DNA from 4 places in the Bradyrhizobium sp. DN3 genome. Region 1 is predicted to be linked to each of the others. Evidence: predicted binding sites of a transcription regulator. Region 1 holds the regulator's gene; each other region holds the start of a gene.

What was found. Region 1 encodes LexA, which represses DNA repair genes until DNA is damaged. Its sites were predicted from a motif close to TGTTCNNNNTGTGTTCNG; they were not measured.
Region 2: a site for LexA is predicted at 1,105-1,122, ahead of uvrA (excinuclease ABC subunit UvrA). Genes of this name have one in related genera too.
Region 3: a site for LexA is predicted at 570-587, ahead of AAE027_RS22425 (helicase-related protein). Genes of this name have one in related genera too.
Region 4: a site for LexA is predicted at 1,262-1,279, ahead of AAE027_RS34190 (DNA recombination protein RmuC). Genes of this name have one in related genera too.

The regions. Positions count from the first base shown of each region.
Region 1 covers NZ_JAULLN010000030.1:52,176-54,379, forward strand. The annotation lists gene AAE027_RS32875 (molybdopterin molybdotransferase MoeA) at 1-873, shown strand, start outside; gene lexA (transcriptional repressor LexA) at 1,050-1,751, shown strand.
Region 2 covers NZ_JAULLN010000003.1:49,541-51,744, reverse strand. The annotation lists gene AAE027_RS05595 (outer membrane protein) at 1-26, shown strand, start outside; gene AAE027_RS05590 (outer membrane protein) at 260-931, shown strand; gene uvrA (excinuclease ABC subunit UvrA) at 1,218-2,204, shown strand, end outside.
Region 3 covers NZ_JAULLN010000015.1:116,459-118,662, forward strand. The annotation lists gene AAE027_RS22420 (DUF3108 domain-containing protein) at 1-137, shown strand, start outside; gene AAE027_RS22425 (helicase-related protein) at 868-2,204, shown strand, end outside.
Region 4 covers NZ_JAULLN010000034.1:2,127-4,330, reverse strand. The annotation lists gene fmt (methionyl-tRNA formyltransferase) at 1-419, opposite strand, end outside; gene def (peptide deformylase) at 612-1,139, opposite strand; gene AAE027_RS34190 (DNA recombination protein RmuC) at 1,311-2,204, shown strand, end outside.

The sequences.
Region 1 (2,204 bases):
GTCGCGGACGGCAAGCGCATCACGATCAAGGAAGCCGCGATTCCCGGTCGGCACATCCGCCCCGCAGGCGTCGACTTCTCCGAAGGCGCCGTGCTCCTGCGCAAGGGAACCCGCCTCACCGAGCGCGACCTCGCGCTCGCCGCCGCCATGAACCACCCCCAGCTTGCCATCTGCCGCCGCCCGAAGGTCGCGATCCTCGCCACCGGCGACGAACTGGTGATGCCGGGCACCACGCCCGGCCGCGGCCAGATCGTCTATTCCAACGGCTATGCCCTGCACGCGCTCGCCCGCAGCGAGGGGGCCGACACCATCGACCTCGGCATTGCCGCCGACACGCTGGAGGCCACCACCGCCGGCATCCGCCGCGCCCGCGAGAGCGGCGCCGACATCCTGGTCACGACCGGCGGTGCATCGGTCGGCGACCACGATCTGGTCCAGCAGGCGCTGAGGGACGAAGGTGTCTCGATGGCGTTCTGGAAGATTGCGATGCGCCCGGGCAAGCCAATGATGCATGGGCGGCTCGGTGCGATGCGCGTGATCGGCCTGCCGGGTAATCCCGTGTCGTCCTATGTGTGCGCCTTCCTGTTCATGGTGCCGCTGATTCGCGCCTTGTCGGGCCGATCCGTGATTCATCACCGCCATGAGCGCGCAGTGCTCGGCCGCGATGTGGGCGCAAACGATATGCGCGCGGATTATCTTCGCGCACGTCTGGAACAGCGCGACGACGGCACGCTGGTGGCCATTCCCGTCAATCACCAGGATTCCTCGCTGCTTGCGAATCTCGCTGCGGCACAGGCACTTCTCGTGCGCGCACCGTTCGCGCCGAAGGCCGGAGCCGGCTCGCCTTGCGAGGTGTTGCGCCTGCCCGTCTGAGCGCACCACCACACGTGTTCCGCGAACTTTGCCGTGTTCACGCAAAATTAAGCAGTTGCGGAACACATATCGAACATATAGTGTCCGTTCATGATTTGTTTCGAGGATGTAGCGGTTCGCCGCTCCAATTCAGCGTCTCGGAATCGAACGACATCAACCGGGGGACTTTGGTCGAGATGTTAACGCGCAAACAATACGAGCTTCTGCGGTTCATCAGCGAGCGTCTGAAGGAAAGCGGCGTGCCGCCCTCCTTCGACGAGATGAAGGATGCGCTCGACCTGCGCTCGAAATCGGGCATCCATCGCCTGATCACCGCGCTCGAGGAGCGCGGCTTCATCCGCCGCCTGCCCAACCGCGCTCGCGCCATCGAGGTGATCAAGCTGCCTGAGCTCCAGGCCGCCGCCGGCAACCGCCGCGGCTTCACGCCAAGCGTCATCGAGGGCAATCTCGGCAAGGTGCGCGCGAGCTCCAGTCCGCCCGCCGACGAGGGCGAGCGTCCCGTTGCGGTGCCCGTGATGGGTCGCATCGCAGCCGGTACGCCGATCGAAGCGTTGCAGACCCGCAGTCACACCATCAGCGTGCCGCCCGACATGCTCGGCTCGGGCGAACACTATGCGCTCGAAGTGCGCGGCGATTCGATGGTCGAGGCCGGCATCCTCGACGGCGACATGGCGCTGATCCAGCGCAACGAGAGCGCCGATACAGGCGACATCGTGGTGGCGCTGATCGACGACGAGGAAGCGACGCTCAAGCGCTTCCGCCGCCGCGGCGCCTCGATCGCGCTCGAACCCGCCAACGCGGCCTACGAGGTGCGCATCCTGCCGCCGAACCGGGTGAAGATTCAGGGCAAGCTGATCGGACTGTACCGCAAGTACTGAGACGACCCAGCGGTCGTTCGATACCAATGATTTCGATTGGAGCGGACGGATTGTCCGCTCCAGCTGGATAGTCTTTCTGATCTTGGGCAGATTATCTGGCCCCTCTCCCAGCGCTATGTCCTCGACATGCTGCCCGAAGCACTCATCGCTTTGCGGCTCAAGAGATCGAGGAGACAACGATGCGCAGGATCGTTTTGAGCGCGTTCGCCAGTATGCTGATCGCTGCATCGGCAGCGCAAGCATTCGCAGCACAATCGCAGCACCATCCCCGCAAGTCGGCGCACGCAACAACGACCGAGCAATTCCGTAGCGCCCGAAATGCCGTCGCGCGACAGCCACAGCCGAGTTGGCCATATCCCGGATGGTCGGCGCCCGCAGGCCGCTGACGCTCGCATCCGCTAAATGCACTAAAGCGAACTTTGTTCCTATCGGATTCGGGAAAGATAATGTGAT
Region 2 (2,204 bases), on a different contig from region 1:
GCGGTCCGCTCATCGCAAAATACTGATATCTACCTGATATCACTGAGAGATTGAAGGCCGGCCTCGCGCCGGCCTTTTGCTTGCTTGCTCTTCGGAACAATAGGTCGGCACTTGCCACGTTTTGGGGGCTGTTGTGGCTTTTCGGAGACACAACTTGCGGCTTTAGTGGTGTAAGCACGGCATTAGTTGGGCCGTTGAGTCCGCTGCCCTTCCGGCATGGAAGGCAACAACAGAAACTGGGACTGGGATTAGATTGAAGATGAAGAAGGTTTTGTTGGCTTCGGCCTGTTTGTTCGCTCTCGCTGCTCCGGCTTCGGCCGCTGATCTCGCAGCCCGCCCCTACACCAAGGCGCCGATCGCTCCGGCTGCTGTCTACAACTGGACCGGCTTCTATCTCGGTGTCGTCGGCGGCGGCGCTTGGGAAGCTACTTCGACCGACCCGAAGATGCAGGGTGGCTTCGTCGGCGGCACCGCCGGCTACAACTGGCAGACCGGCAACGTCGTGTTCGGCATCGAGGCGGATGGCGCCTGGGCTGATGTCAACGCTTCGGCGACCGCGCTTGGCATCACCGTGGCTTCCAAGACCGATGCGCTCGGCACCGTGCGTGGCCGTATCGGCTGGGCCGTCAATAACTTCCTGTTCTACGGGACCGGTGGTTACGCCTGGATCGACAACAAGATCACCCTCAGCGCGCTGGGCGTGAGCGTCTCCGACAGCAAGTGGCACTCCGGCTGGACCGTCGGTGCGGGCGTCGAAGCGTTCTTCGCTCCGCAGTGGTCGGTCAAGGGCGAGTACCTCTATCGCAGCCTCGGCAGCGAGAACTACTTCTCCAACCTCGGCACTCCGCTGGCGTCCGGCACGATCAACTTCCACACCGTGCAGGTTGGCGTGAACTATCACTTCGGCGCCCCGGTCGTCGCCAAGTACTGATCTGAAGTACTGATCTTCGCGACCGACGTCACATCGTCACGAAAGGCCGGCCTCGCGCCGGCCTTTTTGTTTCTAGGAGCCGTTCCCCGCAGTTCCGCCGCTCCTGCTGCCAGATGCCGCCAGCGCGCCAACAATCCGTTGACGATTCGCACGTGCCACTGGAAATCCGCGCCCGTTCTTCCTACGTTCGCTGCCATACCCATCGGCGCCGATCCCGGTTCCGGGCGAAGCGCGCCTTTTGCATTGGCGCGATCGCGCGTCTTTGGATTCCTTGAGGACCACCGGGATGGACGAAGTGATCAAGGCCAAGCGCCAACAACAGAACGCGGGCTCGAGCCTGCGCGCAATTACGATCCGTGGCGCGCGCGAGCACAACCTCAAGAACATCGACGTCGAGATTCCCCGCGACAAGCTGGTGGTGTTCACGGGCCTCTCAGGCTCGGGCAAATCCTCACTCGCCTTCGACACCATCTACGCCGAGGGCCAGCGCCGCTACGTCGAATCGCTGTCGGCCTATGCGCGCCAATTCCTGGAGATGATGCAGAAGCCCGACGTCGACCAGATCGACGGCCTGTCGCCGGCGATCTCGATCGAGCAGAAGACGACCTCGAAGAACCCGCGCTCCACCGTCGGCACCGTCACCGAGATCTACGACTATATGCGCCTGCTCTGGGCGCGCGTCGGCGTGCCCTATTCACCGGTCACGGGCCTGCCGATCGAGAGCCAGACCGTCTCGCAGATGGTCGACCGCGTGCTGGCGCTCCCCGAAGGCACCCGCCTCTATCTGCTCGCCCCGGTCGTGCGCGGCCGCAAGGGCGAGTACCGCAAAGAGCTCGCCGAATGGCTCAAGAAGGGCTTTCAGCGCGTCAAGATCGACGGCAGCTTCTACGAGCTGGCGGAGGCGCCGACGCTCGACAAGAAATTCCCGCACGACATCGACGTCGTGGTCGACCGCATCGTGGTGCGCCCCGACATCGGCCAGCGCCTCGCCGAGAGCTTTGAGACCGCGCTGAAGCTCGCCGAAGGCCTCGCCGTCGTCGAGTTCGCCGACGCGCCCGCAGTTGCGCCTGCGGAAGAGAAAGAGAAAAAGAAGACCGCGAAAATCCACGACAAGAGCGGGCCCGAGCGCATCCTGTTCTCGGAAAAGTTCGCCTGCCCGGTCTCCGGCTTCACCATCCCCGAGATCGAGCCCAGACTGTTTTCGTTCAACAATCCCTACGGTGCCTGTCCCGCCTGCGGCGGCCTCGGCGTCGAGCAGCATGTCGACGAGGAT
Region 3 (2,204 bases), on a different contig from region 1:
CGTTTGCGCCGGTTGCGGGCACGCGCATCCTGGTCCCGTTCTGGCTGAAAGTGCCGACGCCGCTGGGGCCGGCCATGCTGGAAGCGACCAGCTTCATCACCTCCCCCCAGCCGCCGCGCGTGGCGAAGACGCAGTAGCGCCTTCACCCTCCCCTGGAGGGGGAGGGTCGATCGCGCGTAGCGCGAGCGGGGTGGGGTGATCTCTCCGCACGAACAGTGCCCGTGGGGAGAGATCACCCCACCCCGTCGCGCATTTCGCTGCGCTCCATGTGCGCCGACCCTCCCCCTCCAGGGGAGGGTAAGAAAGTGTGCAAATTCAATGATGTGCTACTGTGCATGGGGTCGTTTTCGCACTTTTTGTTGTGGCAGGCCGGCGAGACGGGAATCCATTTGACTCCCGCCCGATTCTGATTCGACTCCGCGCCATCCCCAATTTTAAGAAACCCGCCACCGAAACGTCGCTTGTGCAGTCGGGCAAAACTCCATCTAGTGCGCAACCAATAAGAGTCCCGCGACATGTTGCGTGAACGGAACAGGACTCATCAGGGAGTCAGCGATTCGGCCGCGATTCGTTCTAGAGTCGTTCCGAAGCTTAAGGCCAACGGGAAAAGCGTCGCAAAGTGAGACAGTTGCGCGAGGTTTGGGGAGCGCTCTCTTCTCCCTCTCCCCGTTCTTACGGGGAGAGGGTTGGGGTGAGGGGCTGCATCCGCGAAAACGGAGACAGTTCGACTCGCGGAGAGCCCCCTCACCCGGCGCTTCGCGCCGACCTCTCCCCGCAAGCGGGGTGAGGTGACTTTCAAGCGCTTCGCGCTCCCGCCCCAAAACGGCACTGACATTCGCCCAAATCGCCACTACCTAATCCCTGGATATGGCTTTCTCTCCCTCCCCCTTCGCTTCCGAGCGCGCGCCCGGCGCCGGCGTCACTGCAGTGCTCGGGCCGACCAACACCGGCAAGACCCATCTCGCCATCGAGCGGATGCTGGCGCATCCCTCCGGCATGATCGGGCTGCCGCTGCGCCTGCTGGCGCGCGAGGTCTACAACAAGATCGCCGATCGCGCGGGGCCAGAGAGCGTCGCACTCGTCACCGGCGAAGAGAAGATCAAGCCGAAGAAGCCGCGCTATTGGGTCTCGACCGTCGAGGCGATGCCGCGCGACCTCGATGTCTCGTTCCTCGCCATCGACGAGGTCCAGATCGCTTCTGACCTCGAACGCGGCCACGTCTTCACCGACCGCATCCTCAACCGCCGCGGCCGCAACGAGACGCTGCTGCTCGGCGCTGCCACCATGCGCCCGATCATCGAGCGGCTGTTGCCGGGCGTGTCCATGATCACGCGGCCGCGCCTGTCCAGCCTCGAATTCGCCGGCGACCGCAAGATCACGCGCCAGCCGCGCCGCACCGCCATCGTCGCGTTCTCGGCCGACGAGGTCTACGCCATCGCCGAGCTGATCCGCCGCCAGCATGGCGGCGCCGCCGTGGTGCTGGGCTCGCTCAGCCCTCGCACGCGCAATGCGCAGGTGGCGATGTTCCAGAACGGCGATGTCGACTATCTCGTCGCCACCGACGCAGTCGGCATGGGCCTCAATCTCGATGTCGACCACGTCGCCTTTGCCTCCGACCGCAAGTTCGACGGCTACCAGTTCCGCCGCCTCACCCCGGCCGAGTTCGCGCAGGTCGCGGGCCGCGCCGGCCGTGCCACGCGCAACGGCACCTTCGGCACCACCGGCCGCTGCGCCCCGTTCGAGCCCGAGCTCGTCAACGCGCTGCAGAACCACACCTTCGATGCCGTGAAGATGCTGCAATGGCGCAACTCGAAGCTGGATTTCTCCTCGCTCGGCGCGCTCCAGGTGTCGTTGAACTTGGCCCCGGGCCATGAGGCGCTGACGCGCGCGCCGGTTGCCGAGGACACGCGCGTCCTCGACCACGCCGCCCGCGACGGCGAGGTGCGCGATATCGCGCATGGCAAAGACGCCGTGGAACGCCTCTGGGAGGCCTGCCAGGTCCCCGATTACCGAAAGCTGTCGCCCGCCGCCCATGCTGAGCTGGTGACGACGCTCTACGGCTTCCTGATGCAGAAGGGATGCGTCCCCGATGCCTGGTTTGCCGCCCAGGTCGACCAGGCCGACCGCACCGACGGCGACATCGACACGCTGTCGGCCCGGATCGCGCAGATTCGCACCTGGACCTTCGTCGCCAACCGCCCGGA
Region 4 (2,204 bases), on a different contig from region 1:
TTCATCACCATCACGCCGCTCTCGGCATCGCCTGCCATGATGGCGCGATTGATCGGCGCGGCGCCGCGCCAACGTGGCAACAGCGAAGCGTGCAGGTTGTAGCAGCCAAGCTTTGGCGCATCGAGGATGGCCTGCGGCAGGATCATGCCATAGGCGACGACGACCGCGGCATCGGCATCGAAGGCGCGAAATTCGTCGAGCGCCTCCTGCGTCTTCAACGTCTTCGGCGTCAGCACGGGAACGCCGAGTTTTCGCGCGGCTTCTTCAACCGGCGTGGGCTGCAATTGCAGGCCGCGCCGGCCGCCCGGCTTCGGAGCGCGGGTGTAGACGGCCGCGATCTCGTGGCCATGCGCGACCAGTTCGAGCAGCGTCGGCACGGAGAAATCGGGCGTGCCCATGAAGATCAGGCGGAGAGGCATGGGACGAGACAATCCTCGGAAAGGAACAAAGTACTCGTCATGGCCGGGCTTGTCCCGGCCATCCACGTTCTTTCTCACTCGACGGACGAAGAACGTGGATATCCGGCACCTTAGCTTTAAGACGCGCTTCGCGCTTTTGGGCTTGAAGACGCGCTTCGCGCTTTGGGCCGGGCATGACGGCGGAGGACGTGGTTACTCCCCCGCGCGCTTGGCGGCTTTCTCGAACTTCTTCATCACGCGGTCGCGCTTGAGCTTCGACAAATAGTCGACGAACAAGACGCCGTTGAGATGATCGATCTCGTGCTGGATGCAGGTGGCATAGAGGCCTTCGGCATCCTCCTCGTGGACCTTGCCGTCGAGGTCGGTGAAGCGCACACGCACCTTCGCGGGACGCTCGACCTCCTCGTAATATTCGGGGATCGACAGGCAGCCTTCCTCGTACACCGAAAGTTCCTCCGAGGAGGAGAGAATCTCCGGGTTGATGAAGACACGCGGCTCGTGCTTGGTCTCGCCGTTCTCGTCGCGCTTGGCGAGGTCCATGGTGATCAGCCGCAACGGCTGCGCGACCTGGATCGCCGCGAGGCCGATGCCGGGCGCGTCATACATGGTCTCGAACATGTCGTCGGCAAGCTTGCGGATCTCCGGCGTGACCTTCTCGATCGGCTTGGAGATCAGACGCAGCTGCTTGTCGGGCAGGATGATGATTTCTCTGAGGGCCATGGCGGCGATTTAAGCTGCGCGCCGGATGCGGTCAATCCGGCCAGGAACTTCGTTAACCCTCCGCTAACCATAAAACTTGAGCTTTCGTTAACCATAAAAATTAGTGGGTCGTTAACCACCGGCGTTCCCTCTTCGTTCGCGCATTCCGGCGAATCGGGTAGAAGGGGACGCATGAACGAGATCATTGTCATGCTGGGCGACTGGCCGGTGCGCACGATCGACGCGCTGATCGGCTTCGGCGCCCTCGTCCTCATCCTGCTGGTGGTGATTGCGGTCGTGATCGCGCGCTCCGGGCGGCGCGGCGCGGAACTCGCGATGGCGCATGCGATCCGGGCCGACGAGCTCGAGGAGCGCCTGAGCGAGGTGCTGCGGGGCCAGAGCGAGGCCTCGGGCCGGGTCGATGCCATGACCCAGGCGCTGGCCGGCCGCCAGGCCGAGATGGCGCGGGCGGTCAACGAGCGGCTGGATTCGGTGACGCATCGCGTCGGCCAGTCCATGGAACATTCGACCCGCAACACCATGGAGAGCCTGCGCGCGCTGCATGAGCGGCTCGGCATCATCGACAGCGCGCACAAGAACCTCACCGACCTCACCACGCAGGTCACCACCTTGCGCGACGTGCTCGCCAACAAGCAGTCGCGCGGCGCCTTCGGCCAGGCGCGGATGGAAGCGATCGTCCAGGACGGCCTTCCAAAAGGGTCCTACGAGTTCCAGTTCACGCTCTCAACCGGCAAGCGGCCCGATTGCGTCGTGTTCCTGCCGGACCAGCGCCCGCTCTGCATCGATGCGAAATTTCCGCTGGAGGCGATGACCGCGCTGCACGACGCCCGCACCGACGAGGAGCGGCGCCTCGCCACGCAGCGGCTGCGCGGCGACGTGATGAAGCACGTCAGCGACATCGCCGAAAAATATCTCGTCACCGGCGTGACCCAGGAGATGGCGCTGATGTTCGTGCCGTCGGAATCGGTCTACGCCGAGATCCATGACGGCTTCGACGACGTGATCCAGAAGGCCTATCGCGCCCGCGTCGTGCTGGTGTCGCCCTCGCTGCTGATGCTCGCGATC